Regions from separate parts of the Lysinibacillus sp. UGB7 genome, predicted to be linked through region 2. Evidence: riboswitches for the same ligand, from Rfam matches in the RefSeq annotation. Region 2 holds a riboswitch; the other holds the start of a gene.
What was found. Region 2 has a riboswitch for preQ1 ahead of queF (preQ(1) synthase). Riboswitches for the same ligand answer to the same signal wherever they lie in the genome.
Positions count from the first base shown of each region.

Region 1 (3,430 bases), on a different contig from region 2:
TATGAACATTGGTATTGTGTTTTTATTATGAACACTTTATAATAAAAATCAGTTAAAATGTTATTAAATCAATGTTTATATGTATAATATTGTGCTTTCCAAGAGTACAATTGTTCACAGGTGGAGGTTTGGAGAAATGGAAAAGATTATGGTAACAGGAGCCCTTGGTCAAATCGGTTCTGAACTAGTTGAAAAACTTCGTGGTATTTATGGAGAGGACAACGTGCTAGCTACTGATATTCGGAAGCTTGAACATACAAAGGGTCCGTTCGAAGTACTGGACGTGACGGATGGACAAAGAATGCACGATTTAGCTAAAGATTTTGGAGCAGATACGATGATGCATTTAGCAGCATTATTATCCGCAACTGCCGAAAAAAATCCTTTGTTCGCATGGAATTTAAACATGGGTGGTTTAATGAATGCCTTAGAAGTATCGCGTGAATTAAACTTACAATTTTTTACTCCTAGTTCAATTGGTGCATTTGGTCCTTCAACGCCAAAGGATAATACACCACAGGATACATTACAGCGACCAACTACTATGTATGGGGTAAACAAAGTAGCTGGTGAATTATTATGTGACTATTATTTTGATCGTTTTGGGGTAGACACAAGAGGTGTGCGCTTCCCAGGGCTGATTTCTTATGTGACCCCTCCAGGTGGTGGTACAACAGACTATGCGGTAGAGATTTTCTATGAAGCCATTGCGCAAGGTAAGTACACATCTTACATTCAAGAGGGTACGTACATGGATATGATGTATATGCCAGATGCATTACAGGCTATTGTAGATTTAATGGAGGCAGATGGTAAGAAATTAATTCATCGCAATGCCTTTAATATAACTGCTATGAGCTTTGAGCCATCTCAAATTGCAGCTGAAATTAAAAAGCATCTGCCACATTTCCGTATGGATTATATGGTTGATCCAGTGCGCCAAGCAATTGCTGACAGTTGGCCAAACTCTATAAATATTGAAGCTGCCCAAAATGAATGGGGCTTTAAGACGGAGTATGATTTAGCAAGAATGACAGCAGATATGCTGGAGAAATTAAAAATTAAGCTTCAAAAAAAGGCGATATCCTAATAAAAGATTGAACACGACTCTATTCCCATGTGGATACAATAGAGTCTTTTTTTTTGTTCATCACCAAAAGTCGAAGGTGACATTTGTTATAACTTATGCCCAGTAGATAAGTTGATTGGAGTGGCGGCTGGACGTCTCCTTAGGGATCAGCGGCTCATCGGACGCCCCCAGGAAAGCGTTCAGTCGGAACGGAAATCAACCACAAGTTTTGGGGATGAGTCTTTTTTTATAAAAAATACAATTTATCTCCATGAAAAAGAAAGTGTAGGGAATATATAGCGCAAGTACAAATAGCCCCTATTAACGACGGTAGTACGCTACGAGCAACTATTTTCTACCTTTTTTGTCTTTGCCATGTCCAATTAGCTGTCAAGAAAAGAAAAATTGTGTCACTTAATTTCATAAATTCCTACAATAAAAAAAGACGAATCTTGAAGAAGACTCGTCTCTTTATATAGATTACTGGATTAAGTTATATCCAATCTTTGAAGTTTAAACGTTTGTTCAGTATATACATGATTGGTGCACCGACTGCTAGTACAACAAATTCACCTACAGCAACTGTTAGCCATGTCCAGAAAAATGGCAATTCTAAGGCTAAGTTCAATTCAAAGGCGATTATGAACATTGTGCATGTAAATAATAATGTGTTGACGAATAAGCGTGCCCAAATATTTTTTACAAATTTACATATAAGTATGAACAGACCTAGCGTAATCATCGAATGTCCAACGCCGAAAACTAAATCGTAAATGCCAAGAGGTGAAAATATATTTGAGATAAATACGCCAATAATAATTCCTACGGCAAAACGTGGATTAAAGGCAACTAAATGATTAAACATTTCCGATACTCGGAATTGCACTTCTGTAAACCCGAATGGTGCAACAAGCAAAGTGACAGCAATATACAATGCTGCAATAATACCACTTGCTGCTAAAAATTTTACTTTCATCTATTCATTTCTCCTTAGTTTTTTTTCGTGGGATGGTTACGAACCACGGTGCTTTTACACAGATAAATATTTTAGTATAAAACTAACAAGGAAGTCAAATGTCAAAATAATAAAAGTCATTTATAAAAAGTAAAGTCCAAAATTTTACTTCGCAAAATTGTCATAAAATAATTTGAATGGATGCTAAAATTATTACTTTCATTAAAATGGCGTAGTTTAGCGGTTTAAAGCGGCAAATTAAATGAAGAAGTAAAATATTTCGTTAAATATAAAAGTCAGAACATTCATAATGTTGTTGACGAACATCAATAATAACGATAATATAGCGATACGTTCACACTTTGTTTGAGTGAAGTGTGATAGATAATAGAGATAATAGTCGGGGGGATTATTTGTGAAGCGCAATATGAAAAAGCTTTCGTTCCTATTATTTGGGTTAGTATTAATGCTTGCTGCATGTGGTAGCGGTGGTTCAAGTTCAACTGAATCAAAGGGTGACGAGAAGAACAATGCAAGTGAAAGCGGCTCTGCAGATGAAAAAACATATAAAATCGGGATTACTCAAATCGTTGAGCATCCATCGTTAAATGCAGCGACTGAAGGCTTCAAAAAAGCCATTGAAGATTCGGGCTTAAAGGTAGAATATGATTCGCAGATTGCTCAAGGCGATAACAGCTTAAACACAACAATCGCAAATAACCTAGTAAGTGCAAATGTCGATTTAATCTTTGCCAACTCTACACCATCTGCACAGGCAGCAGCTACTGCAACTAGCGATATTCCAGTCATCTTTACTTCCGTAACAGACGCAGTTGGCGCACAATTAATTGCGTCAATGGAAGCACCAGGTAAAAACGTAACAGGAACGATCGATTTACACCCTGATACAATTACCAAAACGGTGGCCTTATTAAAAGATTTAGGTGCTAAAAACGTTGGTATGGTCTACAACGCTGGTGAGCAAAACTCAGTAGCACAGGTAACTGAAGTGAAAAAGATAATGGGCGAGCAGGGCTTAACTGTAAAAGATGCTTCAGCAGCCACTTCAGCTGATGTCAAACAAGCGGCGGAATCACTAATTGGAAAAGTAGATGCATTCTATATTATTACTGATAATACGGTCGTATCTGCCCTTGAGTCAGTGATTGATGTAGCAGCAGCAAATAAATTACCACTTATCGTGGGTGAACTTGACTCTGTAGCACGTGGCGGTTTAGCTGCATACGGCTTTGAGTACTTTGATATTGGCTATGAAGCTGGCCAAATGGCAGTGAAAATTTTAAAAGGTGAAGCAACACCAGCTGAAACACCAGCTCAATATCCACAAAACTTAAAATTATTAGTGAACAAAAAAGTTGCTGATGCTTTAGGTATTGAGATTAAAG
Region 1 is NZ_JBMGUV010000005.1:174,172-177,601, forward strand. Features, by position in the region: gene ACOMCU_RS07050 (L-threonine 3-dehydrogenase) at 137-1,090, shown strand; gene ACOMCU_RS07055 (QueT transporter family protein) at 1,563-2,045, opposite strand; PreQ1 riboswitch class I at 2,054-2,098, opposite strand; gene ACOMCU_RS07060 (ABC transporter substrate-binding protein) at 2,440-3,430, shown strand, end outside.
Region 1: another riboswitch for preQ1. It lies ahead of ACOMCU_RS07055 (QueT transporter family protein); the one in region 2 lies ahead of queF (preQ(1) synthase).

Region 2 (3,430 bases):
AAACCGCGTTCATCTGTGTATCCACTCAACCCTAATACAGCACGATACGTATGGCCATGCAAATTTTTGCATTTCCCATCATAATCATGTAAATGATGGGCTGCATCGAAGGTAAATTCCTTGCTCACGAGAACACGTTTTGAATGATAGTTCAATTGATTCCTTTGAATATCTTCATCTATTTTTTGGAGCTTCTCGACAATTTTAAAATGAAACATGCCTTAAGACTCCTTTCTGAAGCTTAAATACTCATCTAGCCCTTTTTTTCGCAGTTTACACGCCGGGCATTCACCACAACCATCTGCTATTACACCGTTATAACAAGTTAACGTTCTTTCCCGAACAAACTCAAGCGCCCCAAGCTGATCAGCAAGCTCCCATGTCTGTACCTTATTCAGCCACATTAACGGTGTATCAATCACAAAGGAATCATCCATAGATAAATTTAACGTTACATTCAAGGATTTTATAAAAATATCCCGGCAATCCGGATATCCACTAAAATCCGTTTCACAAACACCAGTTACGATATGCTTGGCTCCAACTTGACTCGCCAAAACGCCCGCAAATGAAAGAAAGAGCAAATTCCGGCCAGGCACAAAAGTCGATGGAAGCCCGCCATCTTCTCCGTCTTCTACTTCGATGTCTTGTCGTGTCAATGCATTCGGAGCAAGCTGATTCAGGAGCGACATATCAAGAATGTGATGCGTGACACCAAGTTCCGCTGCTATCTCCTTTGCACATTCAATTTCAAGAAGATGCCTTTGACCATAATCAAAAGTCACCGCTTCAACCTCTTCAAAATGTTCTTGTGCCCACAATAAACAAGTGGTACTGTCCTGACCTCCACTAAACACAACAATTGCTTTTTCCTGCTTCTTCATCTGTAAAAACTCCCTTATAACGAAAAAAACAGCACACTAAGAAAAATGCTGTTTTCTTCTTAGTTTTTTTAAGAGGGTAGCTAAAACCTCTTCCTTCATTGATAAGACTTTCCAAATTTATCGATTATCGATTTTTTCTGGATTAAGATCGTGATTCATTAAACGATAATTCGCTATTTCTTCGTATTTAGTTTCTGGTTTCCCATAGTTACACCATGGATCAATCGAGATTCCTCCACGAGGCGTAAATTTACCCCAAACCTCGATATATCTTGGATCAAGTAATTTAATTAAATCGTTCATAATGATATTGACGCAATCTTCGTGGAAATCACCATGATTTCTAAAACTAAATAAATATAATTTTAGTGATTTACTCTCCACAATTTTTTTATCCGGGATGTATGAGATGTACATCGTCGCAAAATCAGGCTGATTGGTAAGCGGACATAAACTAGTAAACTCTGGACAATTAAACTTGACGAAATAATCTCGATTGGAATGAAGATTGTCTACTGCCTCCAATACTTCGGGTGCATATTCGTATGAATATTGCGTACCTTGATTACCTAATAGTGTTAAATCCTTCAGTCCTTCTTCATGGCTTCGGCCAGACATAAAAAAACCTCCTTGTAAAATGTTTCCCAACACTTTTCAAGAGAGGCATCACCAATCATTCTATTAAAACATAAGTAAAAACATAAAAAAGCCACGTCCGATATGGACATGGCATATTGTCATGTTTCCATAGTTTTTTATAGAGGGTATCAGCTATGAACCTCTCCCGTTCTAGTCCGGGCATTCTTTTCTTCTATCATAATATAAAATATGGTGGAAAACGTCAAATGAAAATTTTTAAATAAAATCTTACACCCTTGTACTTGGCTAACCACATTTTCAGCCTTCGCGGTTCTGGTACACCCTATAAATTACGTCCGTGCCTGGCACACAAAAGTTCTTTATGACACGTGTCATAAAGAACTTTTGACTCCTGTGAATAGGCTTCTATTCTGTTTCTCTTTATCATTTAATTATAAGAAAACAAAGAAAGAGTGATATAAATAATGCAAACGAATCAAAGGTTACCGTTAATCGACATTTTACGTGGCTTTGCGGTATTGGGAACACTCGGTACAAATATTTGGATTTTTGCTTATCTCGGCGACTTATCTTACATTACAACGAGTCACTATTCGGGTTGGTGGTCATTCGATGATTTTCTACGAATGCTCGTGTTATTTTTCGTAAATGGGAAGCTTTTAGGACTGTTAACCATTATGTTTGGGGTTGGTCTAGAATTAAAATACCAACAATCCATTCGAAAAGGGAATGCATGGCCAGGTGTCTATATTTGGACTGTTTTATTCTTGTTTGTAGAGGGTTTTATCCATTTCACATTGGTTATGGAATATGATATTTTGATGAGTTACGCTGTGACCGCAATCCTCGTTGCTTTTATTGTAAAAGCTGGTGATAAAACCATTCATCGCGCTTTATATACGATTGGAGGGTTTCATGCGCTGATGATACTGCTACTTTTAATAAGTGCCTTACAAGGTGCTAATATGTCTTTACCTAGTAACGAGTCGATTGTCACGATTTATCAACATGGTACTTGGTTTGAACAAATCTACAATCGTTTAACGAATTTTTGGTTTTTTAGAACGGAAGCCATTTTTATTATTCCAATGAATATCTTCTTATTTTTACTGGGTGTGAAGTTAATGCGTACTGGCGTATTTGCACAAGATGAACATGGACGCCATATGCGCAAAAAGTTATTGTCGATTGGGCTTTATATTGGTGTACCATTAAATCTCCTTATTTTTATTCCTGGAGGCGCTTTTGATTTCCCTGTTCGCTACTTATTTGCGCCGCTCCTATCACTTGGGTATATTGGCATTATAGGTAAACTGATAAAATATAAAAAGGTAGATTGGCTATGGCAGCGATTTGGAGAAGTTGGTAAAATGTCTTTAAGTTGCTATGTTTTACAAAATGTGCTGTCATCTATTATTTTCTATGGTTGGGGCTTCGGATTAGGTGGAAAGCTGTCTAGCTTCGAGGTGATTGGCATGTGGATTGTCCTGTCCCTTTTCCAACTGTTCATTGCTCATATTTTCTTAAAGCATTTTCATTATGGACCGTTGGAATGGCTTCGAAAACATGCGGTTCAAGCCGTTGCACATAAATAATCGACAAGGGTTGGTGTAAAGTATAAAAATATATCCGAAAGATCAAGCAAAGCAATATTTAATTATCGACGCAGTATCCATTATTTTTTTACTATCCATGGTATTAAGCTCAAACTCGGAGTTACCAGTCATAGCAAAAATAATTGTCTTGGTGCTATTGCTAACCGCATTTTATTTTGCATTATGGTATAAAGATTGGCGCCTTCATTTGGCAGCCTTAACGGGTTTCTTTCTTATTACAATACTTGGCATCTATGAAGGCTCTATCATGTTAATCTTTGGATTTAGCTTTGCCGATTTAGTAGGAAGAGCGAAAGTCAAATGGCATATTGCTTCGGCAATGCTTGCTAT
Region 2 is NZ_JBMGUV010000012.1:130,523-133,952, forward strand. Features, by position in the region: gene queD (6-carboxytetrahydropterin synthase QueD) at 1-218, opposite strand, end outside; gene queC (7-cyano-7-deazaguanine synthase QueC) at 222-902, opposite strand; gene queF (preQ(1) synthase) at 1,002-1,502, opposite strand; PreQ1 riboswitch class I at 1,626-1,672, opposite strand; gene ACOMCU_RS13095 (DUF418 domain-containing protein) at 1,949-3,079, shown strand; gene ACOMCU_RS13100 (sensor histidine kinase) at 3,237-3,430, shown strand, end outside.